One region of the Vogesella perlucida genome, then DNA from elsewhere that is predicted to be linked to it. Evidence: riboswitches for the same ligand, from Rfam matches in the RefSeq annotation. Region 1 holds a riboswitch; the other holds the start of a gene.

Evidence for each region. A riboswitch is a leader RNA that binds a small molecule or an ion and turns the genes downstream of it on or off. The one in region 1 is predicted to bind cobalamin.
Region 2: it holds a riboswitch for cobalamin, as region 1 does, so the genes downstream of both, ACZ9XP_RS12450 (FecCD family ABC transporter permease) here and ACZ9XP_RS06525 (TonB-dependent receptor domain-containing protein) in region 1, are expected to answer to the same signal.

The regions. Positions count from the first base shown of each region.
Region 1 covers NZ_CEETRO010000003.1:351,347-359,426, forward strand. Annotated here, with positions in the region: gene ACZ9XP_RS06495 (5-formyltetrahydrofolate cyclo-ligase) at 1-375, opposite strand, end outside; RNA gene ssrS (6S RNA) at 403-586, opposite strand; gene ACZ9XP_RS06505 (cell division protein ZapA) at 602-919, opposite strand; gene ACZ9XP_RS06510 (hypothetical protein) at 916-1,119, opposite strand; gene ACZ9XP_RS06515 (cobalamin-binding protein) at 1,141-2,013, opposite strand; gene cobU (bifunctional adenosylcobinamide kinase/adenosylcobinamide-phosphate guanylyltransferase) at 2,010-2,543, opposite strand; gene ACZ9XP_RS06525 (TonB-dependent receptor domain-containing protein) at 2,614-4,452, opposite strand; cobalamin riboswitch at 4,578-4,783, opposite strand; gene ACZ9XP_RS06530 (TonB-dependent receptor) at 4,886-6,862, opposite strand; cobalamin riboswitch at 6,988-7,193, opposite strand; gene cobT (nicotinate-nucleotide--dimethylbenzimidazole phosphoribosyltransferase) at 7,332-8,080, shown strand, end outside.
Region 2 covers NZ_CEETRO010000008.1:43,509-51,588, reverse strand. Annotated here, with positions in the region: gene ACZ9XP_RS12465 (ABC transporter substrate-binding protein) at 1-539, opposite strand, end outside; gene ACZ9XP_RS12460 (Card1-like endonuclease domain-containing protein) at 635-1,747, opposite strand; gene ACZ9XP_RS12455 (alpha/beta hydrolase) at 1,840-2,409, opposite strand; cobalamin riboswitch at 2,538-2,743, shown strand; gene ACZ9XP_RS12450 (FecCD family ABC transporter permease) at 2,848-3,873, shown strand; gene ACZ9XP_RS12445 (ABC transporter ATP-binding protein) at 3,870-4,622, shown strand; gene cobO (cob(I)yrinic acid a,c-diamide adenosyltransferase) at 4,619-5,236, shown strand; gene ACZ9XP_RS12435 (cobyrinate a,c-diamide synthase) at 5,582-6,877, shown strand; gene cbiB (adenosylcobinamide-phosphate synthase CbiB) at 6,871-7,770, shown strand; gene cobD (threonine-phosphate decarboxylase CobD) at 7,767-8,080, shown strand, end outside.

The sequences.
Region 1 (8,080 bases):
CACGAACAGCACATCCAGCCGCTCGGCGCGCAGCTGCGGGCCGGCGTACTCGGCAATGCCGTAGCGCGGGTGGGTATACCAAAGGTTGGCCGCACCCAGGCGGGCAAACCACAGGCGGCGGCCGCGCTGCGGAATCACCGGCAGGTACAGCGCAGCACCACGGGCGCGGGCGGTGGCCATCAGCGGTGCCATGTCCAGCTCGCTGCCGGCGGCAATATAAGCGCCCAAGTGCTTGCCACGACGCAACAAGCGCGAGGCATGGCGCGCAATAGCACGGGCGGCCTGCTGGCGGTAAGCACGTGGCAGGGCCATGCGGGCACGGCGCAGGGTTTTGCGCAGCAGGGCCTTGTCGCTGGGCGTGTCGGCGCGGGTCATGGGGTAGCTAACAGGGGAAAACGGGGGGAGTCCCCCGCGAGTGTCGATCCGGCAAAATTCGCTTGTACCCTGTTTCCAGGGTGGTCGCCCGCCCGTTGCTTCGGGCACATCCGGCTAAGGGACGCGGCACACCTGCAACCATGGCTAGCAACCGTAGCGAACGCATTGGTACAAAGGAATTTGGGAGCCTTCTCGAACACCGCAGGGGGTAGACGGATGTTCTGTACTACGAGAGCAGGCCTTGCTGGCCGGCGCTTAGCGCCTGGTCTGCTGCCTCGCTCATACTGCGTATTTTACGCTGGATTGCGGCCATCTCCAAGCCACCATCGCCTACTTTCACTTTCAACAGATCGTGAGCAATGTTCAGCGCAGCCATAATGGCTACCTTATCAGTATCCATCACGCGGCCAGTGGCCTGAATACTATCGATTTTTTCACCCAGCAGTCGCACAGCCTGCTCCAGCGTTTCGCGCTCTTCTGCCGGGGTGCCAATGGAAAAATGGCGGCCCAGCAGGGTGACATCCACCTGAACCACGTCGCTCATGCTTCTTCCTCCTTCGGCAAGCGGTCAATCAGCAGGGTAACGCGGTGGCGCGTTTCTTCCAGATTGAACTTCATCTCGGCGTTTTCACGCATGGCTTCGGCCAGCGCCGAGGCAAAGCGGCTGTTTTGGGTTTCCAGCTCGTGAATGCGCGCAATCAGCGCAGCGACACGGCCTTCCAGATATTCGAGTTCGTGTTCCATGGCGGCGAGAATAGCCAAGCGCTACGGGGGCGTCAAACCCAGCTTGCGCCTGGCATGGTCCAGAGTGGTACAGAGTTGTTCGGCAGCCCCGGCCAGACGCGGGCCCGGGCGACTTATCGTGTCCTGATCCAGGGTAAGTTGCAAGCCTTGTGCCACCGCAGGCAGCTGCGGCCAACGTTGCCAGCGGGCATGGTTGGCCGCATCAAACGCCAGCATCAGCTGTGGCCGCGCCAGCACCACCGCCTCGATACTGACCTGCGGCGCAGGCAGGGCGGCCCCGGCAAATACATTGTGGCCACCACACAGGGTGATGAGCGAGCCCAGAAAGCTCTGTTTGCTCACGGTAAAAACGGGGTTGTCGCCTATTTGCATAAACACCGACACCGGCGCGCTGCGGCGGTAGCGCTGCTGCAGGCTGGCGATGCGGCGCGCAAACGCTGCCGCCTGCGCCTCGGCCTGGGCGGCGTGGCCGGTCAGCTGGCCCAGGTCGCGCATCTCGCCCGGGATATCAGCCAGCTGCAGCGGCGCACTGATATACACCGGCAGCCCCATCTCGCGCAGCTTTTGTACGGTGCGCAGGTTGCCGCCGTCGCGCCAGGCCACGATCAGGTCCGGCTTTTGTTGCAGGATGGCCTCGATGCTCAGCCCGCTATAGCCGCCCACGCGGGGCAGCTGGCGCGCAGCGGGCGGGTAGTCGCTGTAATCCACCGCCGCCACCAGCTGGCTACCGGCGCCAATGGCGTACAGGTTTTCCACCGCGTGCGGCACCAGCGCCACCACGCGGCGGGCGGGCGCGGGCAGCACCACGCTATTACCCTGCGCATCGCGCACCGACACCGCGGCCAGCGCCGGGGCGGCCAGCAGCGCGGCGGCACACCACAGCTGCCACCTCACGCTGCGCCTTTCAAGACCAAAGGTTGGCCGCACGCCACCAGGGTTACACGCTGGCACACCTGGGCAACGTCCTGGTTCAGGCGGCCCAGCTCGTCCACAAAATGGCGGGTTTCCGCGCCCAGCGGCACCACGCCCCAGCCTACTTCGTTGCTCACCAGCACCACCGCAGCCGGCGGTGCAGCCAACACGGCCAGCAAGATACTGCGCTGCTGCTGCCAGGCGTCGGCATCAAACTGGCCGTGCTCGTCAAAAAAGCGCATCAGCCACATGCCCAGGCAGTCCACCAGCACCAGGCTGCCCGGTGCTGCGTACTGCAGCGCCTCGCCCAGGTGGCGGCCAACCTCGGCCAGGACCCAGTGCGCCGGGCGGCGTGCCTGGTGGTGGGCGATACGCTCGGCAAATGCTGCGTCGGGGCGGCGTTCGGCGGTGGCCACGTAGCACACGGCGCCGCCGTGCTGCAGCGCCAGGCTTTCGGCGTAGCGGCTTTTGCCGCTGCGGGCACCGCCGCTAATCAGGTGGGTAGTGGTCATGCTGTGTCTGCTTTCAATAAAAACGGCCCGCCTGGCAAGGGCGAGCCACATGGCCTGATGATAACAAGGCTTACTGGGCGTAACGTACGCCGACAAACCAGCCACGGCCTGGCTGATTGTAGTCTTTTACCGTTTCGTAGCGCTTGTCACCCACGTTGGTCAGCTTGGTGTTCAGCGTCCACTGCTTGTCCAGCTGGTAGTCGGCCCCCAGGTTCACCACGCCATAGCCTGGCAGGTACTGGTTTTTTCCTGCATCGACCACGCGCTTGCTACTAGCACGCCATTCTGCACTGAGCAGGGTACGGTCCAGCTGCCAGCCCAGGGTCATGCCGCCAAAGCGCTTGGCACGCGCTGCCAGTAGCTGGCCGGTTTTCACGTCGCGCGCGCGTTGCGAGGTCACGTTGGCCGCCAGACTGATCTCGCCAATGACCGTGCCGACTTCAACGCTCTGACCCAGAATGCGGGCCCGGTCGAGGTTGACTTGCAATTTGTCGGTACCAGACTTGTTGGCAATCATATTGTCTATGCGGTTATCAAACGCCACCATCTTGGCATACTGCCCGGCCTGTTGCCATGTCAGGCCCAGCTCGCGCGTGCTGGCGGTTTCGGGCAGCAGATCGGGGTTGCCACGATAATTCGGTGCCACGTCCGGCCAGTACAGCTGGTTAAAGGTCGGGGCCTTAATGGCGGTGCCGTAGGCTGCACGCCAGGACCACGCCGGGCTCAGGACCATGCCGTACGCCAGCTGGCCAGTGGTTTTGCCACCAAACTGGCTGTTATCGTCGTAACGGGTACTCCCCTGCAAACGATGGATGCCAAACTCGCCCTGATACGCGGCAAAGACCGAATCAACACGACGATAACGCTGGTTCATCTTGGCGCTGCCATGGACAAACTGCTCCACGTTGGCCGCTCCCAGGGTCAGCTGGCCTGCCTGGCCCAGCTGCAAGTCGTTTTGCCACTGCCACTCGCGCAAACGCGTGTCGAAGGTACCGCTAGGGGTCAGGAAATTACTCTTGGTATAGGTCTGCGATTTATCCGTGCTGTAGTTGTAACGCAGCGTGCTATGCCAGGTGGTATTGATGCGGTTTTTCAGCTCGATGCTCTGGGCTGACATTTGTGAGTGGCCTTCATCCGCCTGGGTAGCGGCCACGCCAGAGGACGCACTGTCATATTCGCTGACGGCATCGGCATGGTAGGCGTTCAACCCCACGGTATGCCCTGGCGCCAGCTCGTGCTGCACGTTCGCGGTGTAGGTGGTGTTTTCATAGCCATCACGGTCCCTGTTGTAGGGCAACCGGCGCGCAGAAAAACCATCAGACTGATTGCGATCTACCGCCAGGCTGAAGGCGGTACGGTCTACCTTGCCCGCCAGCCCCGCCCCGGCGACACGCTTGCCCTCGGCACCGGCACCCGCATGCAGGCTAAGCGCAGGGCTATCGCTACCGCGCTTGGTAAAGATCTGGATCACGCCACCCAGCGCGTCCGCACCGTACAGGCTGGAGGCCGGGCCACGCAGGATTTCCACACGCTCGATCAGGGCCAGGGGAATGTGCTCCAGCGACGTGGTGCCTTTGGTGCCCGACACGATACGCACGCCGTCAATCAGCACCATGACATGATCTGCCCGGCTGCCACGCAGGCTCAGGCGCGCTTCGGTCCCCTCGCCGCCATTGCTGACCATATCGATGCCGGGTTGACGGCTCAGCAGATCAGGCAGGTTCACACTGCCGGACTGGGCAATTTCTTCGCTGCCCAGCACGGTGATATCGGACAGCACTTTGGCGACCGGGGTGGCGGTACGGGTGGCGGTAACCACCACTTCGTCGAGGGTAACAGGCTGATTGGCCATGGCGGCCTGGGCACACGCCAGCGCTACCAGCGCGGCCAGTGGTTTGCTTTTGAACATGTAGACACACTCCGTAGGGACAAAAAGGGAGTGCGGAGAAATAAAAGGACACTAGCGCACCGCCGGCAGGCACCGGCAGCAGGCTGTCTGATCGCCTCCCCGCGATACTCCAGCAAGACGCGATTCCGCCGCGTCCATTGCAGGCCGGTCTCCGGGCTGGGCCATGCGGCATCGTGCCTTCCCACCCTGCGGGGCAGTGGCTGATACGATGCCTGGAGCGCGTACGCTCAGGCCTTACCGTTGCGGGGGCAGCGCCGGTCTTGCACCGGCTTCCCGTTTCACCTGCCATGCCCGTACGGGCGTGGCAGACACCTGCAAGCGCGCATTATACCGTGTGCCACCCCTGCTGGATGCAGTCATGACACATTGGCGTACCTGGCTGAAACATATGCCCCGCTGGCCAGAACCTGCCAGCAGGGCGGGTGGCGCGTGGTCAGTATTTGATGGTCACGGCCGCCTGCATATTGCGGCCAGCTTCCGGGTACAGATTGTATTTGCCTGTCGCGCCGGTAGAGCCGGAGCGGATAGCGTAGGACGCATACTGTTTGTCCAGCAGGTTATTCACACTCAGCGACACCCCCACGGTCTTGCTGTAATCGTGGCTGAGCTTGGCATGGATCAGGCTGTAAGCGCCCAGTTTCTTGGCAAACTGGTTGGCCTGGTCGTTATCCAGCCGCTGCGAGCCCACATACTGCCACTGCACGCCCACACGGGTTGACTCGTACGGTGCCCAGCTCAGCGACAGGTTAGCCATATGGCGGGGTACCAAGGGTACGGTTTTCCCTGCCAGGCTAATGTTGTTGGCCATGCCACTGCGGAAGGTGGCTTGCTGCCATGTCACGGCGGCGCTCAGGTCAAGGTTGGCCGCAAGCGGTGTCTTGCCCTCCAGCTCAACACCCTGGCGCCGGGTCGGGTCGAGGTTAACGTTGGCCGAGCTGAGGTTGTTGTAATGAATTTCACGATTCAGGTCATAACGGAACCATGCCGCCCGCAAGGCCTGGCCCTGGTGCTGCCAGGACAAACCCAGCTCTTTGTCGTGCGATAGCTGTGGCAACAGCGGGGTGCTGACATACGCCTGCTCGTCGGCATTGGCCAGACGGAAGCTCTGGCCCAGCTTGGCATAGCCATCCAGCTGCGGCATCAGCGCCTGGCGCACGCCCAGCTGCCAGGCACGCAGCTCTTTATTGCTGCCGTAGCTGTTTTCATAGCCGCTATGCACCTTGGCACTGTCTTCAACATGCTGCGAGCGGACACCCGCATTGATCGATGTACCCTGGGCTGGCCGCAGCAACACGTCGACAAACCCGCCGGCGTGGCGCTGCTTGATCTTTTTGCTGCCCGTACCGTAGGTATCCACACTGTCCACCGCGGCATCACCGGACATGGCGTCTACACCCAGTACCAGGCGATGACGCGCGACATCCTGTTCATAGCGCAAGCTGGCGGTGAGCTCTTCGGTTCTTTGCTGGCGCTTGCTGCTGTAGCTGGCGCTGATATCTTCGGACTGCAGTTTCTTGGTACTGCTCGCCACATCCAGCAGTACCATGCCCTCGCCTGCAGCTTGCTTCGCTTGCACACCCCACGTATCGGTGCGGGTGCTCATGTAATCGTCGGGCTTGTTGGTACCGCGCGGGTTGCTGGCAAACTCGTCCACCCCATTGGCCGCGTCCACACTACGCACACCGGGCAAACGCGTATCCTGATTGGCCGTGCGGGCATAAAAGCGCAGGGTGCCGCCCTCATGGCGCACCGTGGCCGCCAGGCCGCCGCTATCGTTACGCTCGGCATTGTTCTGGCGATAATTGTCCGTGGTCAGGGATTTCACATAGGCATCCAGCGCCACATGCTGGCTGCTGGCATGGCCGGACAAGTCGATTTTTTTCAGGTTATAGCTACCGGCTGTCAACGTAGCCTGCACGCCATCGGCCGCCCTGAAACCGTTACGGGTAATGATGTTGATCACCCCGCCGGTGGCACCGCCACCATAGGCCACGGCACCACTACCGCGTACCACTTCGATACGCTCGATCTGGCCAAGCGGGACCACGCCCAGGTTGGGTGCCGACAGATCGTTGGTGTTCTGTTTGACACCATCGACCAGAATCAGGGTATTGCTCAGGCCGGTGATGCCAAAGCCACGCAGGTCTACCGCTGCCGTGTCGGCAGCACCGGTGCTGTTACGTATCTGGATACCGGCCAGCCCGGACAACACATCCTGCACTGTACGCGCCGTGCTATTGGCAATATCCCGGGCGGTAATCACCGAAACATTCACCGGCAATTCACGTACTTTGTCCTGGCCGCGGGTGGCGGTAACCACCACTTCGTCGAGGGTAACAGGCTGATTGGCCATGGCGGCCTGGGCACACGCCAGCGCTACCAGCGCGGCCAGTGGTTTGCTTTTGAACATGTAGACACACTCCGTAGGGACAAAAAGGGAGTGCGGAGAAATAAAAGGACACTAGCGCACCGCCGGCAGGCACCGGCAGCAGGCTGTCTGATCGCCTCCCCGCGATACTCCAGCAAGACGCGATTCCGCCGCGTCCATTGCAGGCCGGTCTCCGGGCTGGGCCATGCGGCATCGTGCCTTCCCACCCTGCGGGGCAGTGGCTGATACGATGCCTGGAGCGTATACGCTCAGGCCTTACCGTTGCGGGGGCAGCGCCGGTCTTGCACCGGCTTCCCGTTTCACCTGCCATGCCCGTACGGGCGTGGCAGACACCTGCAAGCCGCCATTATAACGAGCAGCGGCAGCACAGAATGCCCGCGCGGGAAATTAAACCATCTGCATGAAGCCCCCATTGCCAGCCGCGCCGGGCTGTCGTATGGTCTGCCCGTTCGCCTGCCCGGCAGGCCAGAAAATCATGCAAGGACCCCTCATGCCACGTATCCCCGCGCCCAACCTGTCTACCCGCCAAGCCGCCGAAGCCCGCCAGCAGCAACTGACCAAACCCGCCGGCAGCCTGGGCAAACTGGAACAGCTGGCCATCACGCTGGCCGGCCTGCAGGGGCGCGAGATCCCGCTGCCGCTGTCGCCCGCCATTACTGTGTTTGCCGGCGACCACGGCGTATGCGCCGAAGGCGTATCGGCGTTCCCGCCCGAAGTCACCGGTGCCATGGTGGCCAACTTTGTCCACGGTGGTGCCGCCATCAGCGTGCTGGCACGTGTGAACCAGGCGCGGCTGGAGGTGGTAGACGCTGGCGTGGCCAGCGATCTGTCCGCGCTGCCCATCGTGCACGCCAAGGTACGCGCCGGTAGCGGCAACCTGCGCCGCGAGCCCGCGATGAGCCAGGACGAAACCGCCGCCGCGCTGGAGGTTGGCCGCCACGCCGCCCGCCGCGCCATTGCCGATGGCGCCACCCTGCTGATTGCTGGTGACATGGGCATTGGCAACACCACCCCATCCGCCGCGCTGATCTGCCGCCTTACCGGCCACAGCGTGGACGCCATTGTTGGCCGCGGCACCGGTGTGAGCGATGCCGGCCTGGCGGTAAAACGCCAGGTGGTGGCCGACGCACTGGCCCGCGTGGCCGGGCAAACGCTGGACGGCCACGGCGTGCTGGCCGAGCTGGGTGGGCTGGAAATCGCCGCCATGGCCGGCTTCTATCTGGAAGGCGCCCGCCAGGG
Region 2 (8,080 bases), on a different contig from region 1:
ATAGCGCCAAAATCAAACGCGGCTTCGTGCTGATCCAGCAACAGCGGCACGGGGATCACCTGGTCACGGCTCAGGCCCGCACGCTGCAGCATGGCATCCAGCATCACCGCCCCCACTGCGCTGGCTTCCACACCGATACGGCGGCCGGCCAGCTGGCCCAGGCTGGTAATACCGCTGCGCGCCAGCACCACGTCGCCGCCGTGCGAGACATCCAGCACGGCAATCACTTTTAGCGGAATACCTTCGGCCAGCGCGCTGATGACTTCATCCAGCGTCAGGCAAGCACCATCCAGCATGCCGGCACTGAGCGCCCGCAGGCTGCTGGTAGACGAACTGATACGCAGCAGACGCACCTGCTTGTGGTTCAGCACATGGCTATCGGCAGCCCAGGAAATAAACAGATAGCCTGGCCAGCCGTTACTGCCGATACGCAGCAGTGGCTCCGGCGTGGTACAGCCAGCCAGTGCCAGTGCGGCAAGGCCGGCTTGCAGCAGCTGGCGGCGGCTAAGGTGGCAGGATCGGGGCAAGTAAATGTTCATACAGCCAAAACAAGTGGGTATTTAGTGAATCATACTTAATAACCACCATGTTTCTATAGGTATTGCAGGAAATGGTGCGCTATATCACCTGCAGGTCACCCCGAGTGTAGCCACTGGCGCATAACGGGCTGTGCCTGGGCCAGTGCCGGGCCGGATAGCAGGGCAATGCCCTGTGCCTGCGCCCGCGCCGCTTCGCTGTCGGTAGCCGGGTATAGCGTGGCCAGCATGGCGTGGGCGTGCAGGCCACCCAGGCTGGCGGCACTATCGAGCTTGAACAGGTTATCCAGCCCGATACCGCGCTGGTGCAGCGCGGTGGGCGCCGTGGTTTTGCACTCCACCAGATAGAGCTGGTTATTGCACAGGATGGCCACGTCGTATTCGTTGGCCACCCCGTCGTGCACTACTTTCACCCCCACGGCCGCATCGCTGATGGGCAGGGCGGGCTGTAGCGCTGCCACCTGCGACAGCAGCCACACTTCCAGCCAGCCGCCGCCAAGAAAAAAACGCACCGATGCGTCGTGGCAACGCACGTGGCCAGCCTGATCGATCTCCACCAAGCCGCAGCTGGCCAGCCAGTGGCGCAGCGCCCGCTCGCCGCGCGGTAGTGGGTGGCGGCTGTACTGGCGGGTGTCCAGGTCATTGCACAGGCGGTTCAGCAGCGATAGCGCCGCCGGGCGCTGCGCGGCCAGTGCGGCCAGGCCGGCTGCCAGTGCCTCCAGCCGCTGCGGGCGCTGGGCCAGGCGGTAATGGATATGCTCGATACGGCTACCGTACAGCGCAAAGTAAGCCGCCAGCGTCAAGCCATCGGCAATATCGCTGCCGGTGCGCAGGCCGGTGTGCTCGCCACCCAGCAGCCAGATCAGGCGGTCGCTATGCGGGGCAATACTCATCAGCGGCAGCTGGCGCTCGCGCGCCAGGTCGTAGGCCAGCGCAGCCTGCACCGGCGACGCGGCACTGATATTGAACGCCACCGCCCCCTGCGCCAGTGCGGCCAACTGCTGGCGCAGCGCCAGCGGCTGGGTATCGGCCGCCAGCGTCACCACACTGGCCGGCAGGTGCAGGCTACGGCACACCCCGGCGATATCGGTAGCCAGCCCCAGCTCGCTACGGTGGCACAGCAGGCTGACCTGGCTCACGCCAAAGCGGCGGTCCAGCGCGGGAGTGATGATGTCGCTTTCTACACGGTTTACAAAAGCCAGCAGGTGCATGGCAAAGCCTCGGCAAGAGATGGCAGCATCTTAGCCACGCCAGAGGGCTGCGGCCAAGCCTGCACTATGCCGCAGGCGGCAAAACGCCGCGCTCAAGCGGCCTGCTGCGCCGCCCGGATAACCGACAGCAGCGCCGCCAGCTCGGCCAGGCCGGCCTGCCACTGCGTATGGCCGGACGCCACATTGATATGGCCGGCATCGCGCAGCCATACCAGCGGCGCCTGCCACAGCGCGGCCATGCGCGCGCTGCGCAGCGGCAGGCTGTACGGGTCGCTGTCGCTGGCCACTACCCGCGCAGCAAAAGGCAGCGCGGCCTGCGGCAGCGGGGCAAACGGCTGCAGCTGGGCGGGCGCGCTGGCGCGCTCCACATCGGCCGGGGCCACCAATAGTGCACCGGCCAGCTTGTTACCGTAGCGGGCGGCGTAGTGCGCCACCGTAGCGCAGCCCAGGCTGTGGGCGATGACCACCACCGGCTGCGTGGCAGCCTCTACCGCTGCGTCCAGCGCGGCCAGCCAGTCGCCCAGCTGCGGCGCGTGCCATTCGTGGTTGGCTACGCGCTGCGCGCCCAGCAGCTGCTGCCAGTGGCTTTGCCAGTGGTCCGAGCCGGAGTTGTTCCAGCCCGGCTGGATGATAAAGTCGAACCCGGAAAAATCGTATGCCATGCCGCTACTCCTGCCAATGTCATTTGCTGTTACCTTAGCAGCGCTTTTATATTTCCAAAAAGACTGATTTATTGTTTTTTTATTTCTCATGGCAATATAAACGCCCAAGGAAAGCGCGCCTGATCTGGTAAAATCGCCGCTGCCTAGGTGCTTGCCCGGCTCGGCCGGCAAGTTAAACGGGAAACAGCCCCAAGCTGTGCTGCCCCCGCAACGGTGTGTTTCATCTGGCTGCCCCGCGCAGCTGCCCGGCCCCTGCGCCACTGTACCTGCCGGTACGGGAAGGCGGGCCAGTGGCGAAACCAGCCCGGATACCGGCCCAGGCCACGCTGTGTGCCGCCAGACACCCTGGCCGCACGCTTTACCATGCTGCGGAGGGCGGCATGCGGCCAGCCCCCTGCCCGCCCGCCCCCGCTGTACACCGGAAACACCGTGCAGCCCATGTCTTCTCTTTCATCACCGCGCCCGGCCCACACTGCGCTACGCCTGCCCCCGGCCAGCCTGCTGGCCCTGCTGCTGGCCATTAGCGTGACGACCTTGCTGCTGGCCTGCGCCAGTGGCAGCGTGGCACTGGGGCCCGGCCAGTTATGGCAGGTACTGCAGGGCCGGGGCGATGCGCTGGCCACCACCCTGCTGCAGCTGCGGCTGGAACGCGCCCTGACCGCCTGGATAACCGGTGCCGCGCTGGCGCTGGCCGGCCTGCTGATGCAATCGCTGCTGCGTAACCCGCTGGCCGACCCCTACGTGATGGGCGTCTCCGGCGGCGCCTCGGTGGGCGCCCTGCTGGCGCTGTGGCTGGGCCTGGCCGTGTGGCAGGTAGACCTGGCCGCTGTTGCCGGCGCGCTGGTGCTGTCCGGTGTGCTGTTCTGGCTGGCGCGGCGCGACTTTGGCCGCAGCAGCGGCACCGTGCTGCTGCTACTGACCGGTGCGCTGCTGTCTACTGCTTGTGGCGCGGTGATTTCGCTGCTACTGACCATTGCGCAAGACAACCAGCTGCGCGGCATGGTGTTCTGGCTGGTGGGCGATATCTCCGGCACGCCGCTAAGGCCGTGGCCGTGGCTGGTGCTGCTACCGGCCATGCTGCTGGCCTGGTGGCAGGCCCCGGCCATCAACCTGCTGGCGCTGCACGGCGACCACGCCGCCACGCTGGGCGTGCCGCTGGCGCGGCTGCGCCGCCTGCTGCTGCTGCTGGCAGCCAGCCTGACTGCCACCGCCGTCAGCCAGGGGGGCAGCATCGGCTTTGTCGGCCTGATGGTGCCGCACGCCTGCCGCCTGGTGTGCGGGCCCAACCTGCGCCTGCTGATCCCCGCCTCCATCCTGGCCGGCGCCAGCCTGCTGGTACTGGCCGATACCCTGGCGCGCACCGTGGTGGCACCCATGCAGCTGCCGGTGGGCATTCTTACCGCGCTACTGGGCGTGCCGGTGCTGTTCTGGCAGCTGTCGCGCACGCGCCGGAGGCTGGCATGATGCTGCACACAGACAAACTCAGCATTCTGCAAGGCCAGCGCCACCTGCTGCACCAGCTGGGCTGGCAAGTGCAGGCCGGCGAAGTATGGTGGCTGGCCGGGCGTAACGGCTGCGGCAAAAGCACGCTGCTGGCCACGCTGGCCGGGCTGCGCCCCCCCGCACAGGGCAGCATCAGCCTGTGCGGCCAACCTTTAGGCACCACCGCACCGCGCCTGCGCGCCCAGCGCCTGGCGCTGCTGCCGCAAGCCAGCCACGACGCCTTCGACTACGCCGTGATCGACGCGGTAGCCGCCGCGCGCTACCCGTGGCCAGACGACGGCCACAACCCCGGCCGCATTGCCGCCGCGCTGAACGCCTTCGACCTGGCACGCTTGGCCGAGCGCCCGCTGCAGGCGCTATCCGGCGGCGAGCGCCAGCGCGTGGCGCTGGCCAGCGTGATGGCGCAAGAAGCCCCGCTGATCCTGCTGGACGAGCCCACCAATTCGCTGGACCTGGCGCACCAGGCCGCGCTGCAAGTACAGATACGCCGCTGGCAGGCCGAGGGCAAAGCCGTTGTTGTGGTGAGCCACGACCTGCAGTTTGCCCCCGCCATCGCCAGCCATGCCCTGCTGCTGGACGGCGCCGGCGGCCACAGCCAGCACCCCCTGGCCCAGCTCAGCGCCACCCACCTGGCAGAGGTACTGGGCTACCCGCTTACCCGCATCACCCATGCAGGCCACCCCTGCTTTTTACCCGGACACAGCACATGAGCCACACCGACGACCAAGGCCGCACCGAACGCCACAACGCCCGCATGGCACGCAAAAAAGAAATCATGGACGCCCGTATCGCCGCTGCCGACCAGCACCGCGGCGTATTTATCGTGAACGCCGGTAACGGCAAAGGCAAAAGCTCCAGCGGCCTGGGCATGGTGATGCGCGCGCTGGGCCACGACATGCAGGTAGGCGTGGTGCAATTCATCAAAGGCGCCATGGAAACCGGCGAAGAGCGCTTTCTGCGCCGCTTCCCCGAGCAGGTGCAGTTCCACGCCATGGGCGAGGGCTATACCTGGAACACGCAAGACCGCGAACGCGACGTGGCCCGCGCCAGCGAAGCCTGGGCCAAGGCACGCGAGATGCTGCAAAACCCGGCCATTGGCCTGGTGCTGCTGGACGAGCTGAACATCGCGCTGAAGTACAAATACCTGGACGTAGAGCAAGTACTGGACGACATCCTGGCGCGCCCGCTACACCAGCACGTAATCGTGACTGGTCGCGGCGTACCGGACGCGGTAGTGGAAGCCGCCGACACCGTCACCGACATGACGCTGGTCAAACACGCCTTTGCTGCCGGCATCGCCGCCCAGCCCGGCGTGGAGTGGTAGGCAAAGAGAACCTGAACCCCGTTGGCCACGAAAACCACGAACCAACACGAAAATAAGCCGTCATGACATTGATAGATACAGACCAAACAGCGACCAGCCGTCGGTTCTGTTCGTACCTTTCATGGTTTTCGTGGCAAAACGTTTTCCGCTATGCCCGACGGCTTGGCTGGATAAATACCAAGACAAAACCCATTAGCCACGAAAGAACACAAAAGCAAAGCTGCCCATTGCCATAGCACGCAGGCCTGAATGGTACCCAAAATGCCCAAGCCAAACGGCAAGCAACAGCAGTTTTTCGTGCCCTTTCGTGGTTTTCGTGGCCAAAAACCAAATAAAGAAAGCCCCATGAGCTGCAAAGCCCTTCTGCTGTCTGCCATCGCCTCCGGCCAGGGCAAGACCACCGTTACCGCCGCGCTAGCGCGCCGCCTGGTGCGCGACGGCTACCGCGTGCGCGTGTTCAAAACCGGGCCGGACTTCATCGACCCGCTGCTGCTGGCTGCCGCCAGCGGTGGCACGGTAGACGTGCTGGACCTGTGGATGTGCACGCCCGCGCAGTGCCAAAGCCTGCTGGCACAAGCCGCCGCCGAAGCCGACTACGTGCTGATAGAAGGCGTGATGGGCCTGTACGACGGCCAGCCGTCCAGCGCCGACCTGGCCAAACAGTTTGGTGTGCCGGTACTGGCGGTGCTGGACTGCAGCGCCATGGTGGGCACCGCGCTGGCCATTGCCCGTGGCCTGCGCGACCACGGCAAGCTGCCGTGGGCCGGCCTGCTGGCCAACCGCGTCGCCAGTCAGGGCCACGCCGACATGATTCGCGCCTGCGCCACGCCAGACCTGCCGGTAGTAGGCTGCCTGCCGCGCCAAGCCGAATCGCTACCCGAGCGCCATCTGGGCCTGCACTTGCCTAGCGACCTGCCAGACCTGGCCGCGCGGCTGGACGCGCTGGCCGACGCGCTGCAGCTGGACCACGCCGTGCTGGCCGCCCTGCCCGACTTCGCACCACAGGCCCCAGCCCCGGTGGCCCTGCCGCCGCTGCTGGCCGGCAAAACCATCGCCGTGGCGCACGACGCGGCCTTTGCCTTTGTCTATGCGGCCAACCTGCGCACGCTGCAGGGCATGGGCGCGCGCATCGCCACCTTCTCGCCGCTGGCTAACGACCCCATTCCGGCCGATGCCGACGCGCTGTGGCTGCCCGGCGGCTACCCCGAGCTGCACGGTGCCACGCTGGCGGGTAACACGCGCTGGCTGGCCAGCGTGCAAGCCTTTACCGCCGCCGGCAAACCGGTATGGGCCGAATGCGGCGGCATGATGGCGCTGGCCGAACAGCTGCACGACACCCAGGGCCAGCCCCACCGCATGGCGGGCATCCTGCCGGGTAGCGTCAGCATGACCGCCAAGCTGGCCGGGCTGGGCAGCCAGGGTTGGCCGCACGCCGCTGGCGAGCTGCGCGGCCACACCTTTCATTACTCGCAGTTCGACACCCCACTGCCTGCCGCCGCCACCTGCCAGCGCAAGGCCGGTGGCAGCCCGGGCGAGGTGGTGTACCGCCATGGCAGCGTGCAGGCCAGCTACTTTCACGCCTACTTTGCCAGCCAGCCCGCCGCCGCTGCCGCGCTATTCCTGCCGGAGGCCGCATGCTAGGCACCAGCCTGCTACTGGCCGCCGGCCTGCTGGCCGACCGCGTGCTGGGCGAGCCCACGCGCTACCACCCGCTGGTGGGCTTTGGCCGCGCGACCAACTGGCTGGAAAAACGGCTGAACGTTGGCCGCAGCCGCCTGCTGCGCGGCGCTTTTGCCTGGGCGCTGCTGGTGCTGCCGCTGCCGCTACTGCTGGCCTGGGTACTGGCGCAGCTGCCCACGCTGGCCGCCACCGTGCTGAGCGTGGCGGTGCTGTACTTTACGCTGGGCCGCCAGAGCCTGATCGACCACACCCGCCCCATTGCCGACGCGCTGCTGCAGGGCAAGCTGGCCGAGGCGCGGGCGCTGACTGCGCGCATTGTCAGCCGAGACCTGAGCCAGGCCGACGACAGCGCCATCACCCGCGCTGCGACCGAATCGCTACTGGAAAACGGCCACGACGCCGTATTCGGCGCGCTGTTCTGGTTTGCCGTAGGCGGCGCACCGGCGGCGCTAGCCTACCGCCTGGCCAACACGCTGGACGCCATGTGGGGCTACCGTAACGACCGCTTCGAACGCTTTGGCAAAACCGCCGCCCGCGCCGACGACGTGCTGGGCTACGCGCCCTCGCGCCTCACCGCGCTGGCCTACGCCTTGGCCGGCAATACGCGGCTGGCGCTGGCCAGCTGGCGCCGCCAGGCACCGCAGTGGGATAGCCCCAACGCCGGGCCGGTGATGGCCGCCGGCGCTGGCGCGCTGGGCGTGCAGCTGGGCGGCGCCGCCGTCTACCACGGCCAGCTGGAAGCGCGGCCCGCGCTAGGCGCAGGCCCGGCCCCGCGCGCTGGCGACATCCGCCGCGCCGCGCAGCTGATGGACCGCGCCATCGTGCTGTGGCTGCTGTTGGCGCTGCCGCTATGAGTACACCTCTGCGCCCTGTGCACGGCGGCAACCTGCTGCAAGCCGTGGCCCGCTTTGGTGGCACGCCCGAACAATGGCTGGATTTGTCGGCCGCGCTGAACCCGCAGCCCTACCCGGCTGCGGCCACCGACCCCGCGCTGTGGTACACGCTGCCGCAGCCGGACGCCGCCCTGCACGCCGCCGCCTGCGCCTACTACGGCGCGGCCAAGCTGTTGCCGGTAGCGGGTAGCCAGGCCGCCATCCAGGCGCTGCCACGGCTGCGGGCCCCCGGCAGTGTAGCAGTGGCGCACCCCAGCTACGCCGAGCACGG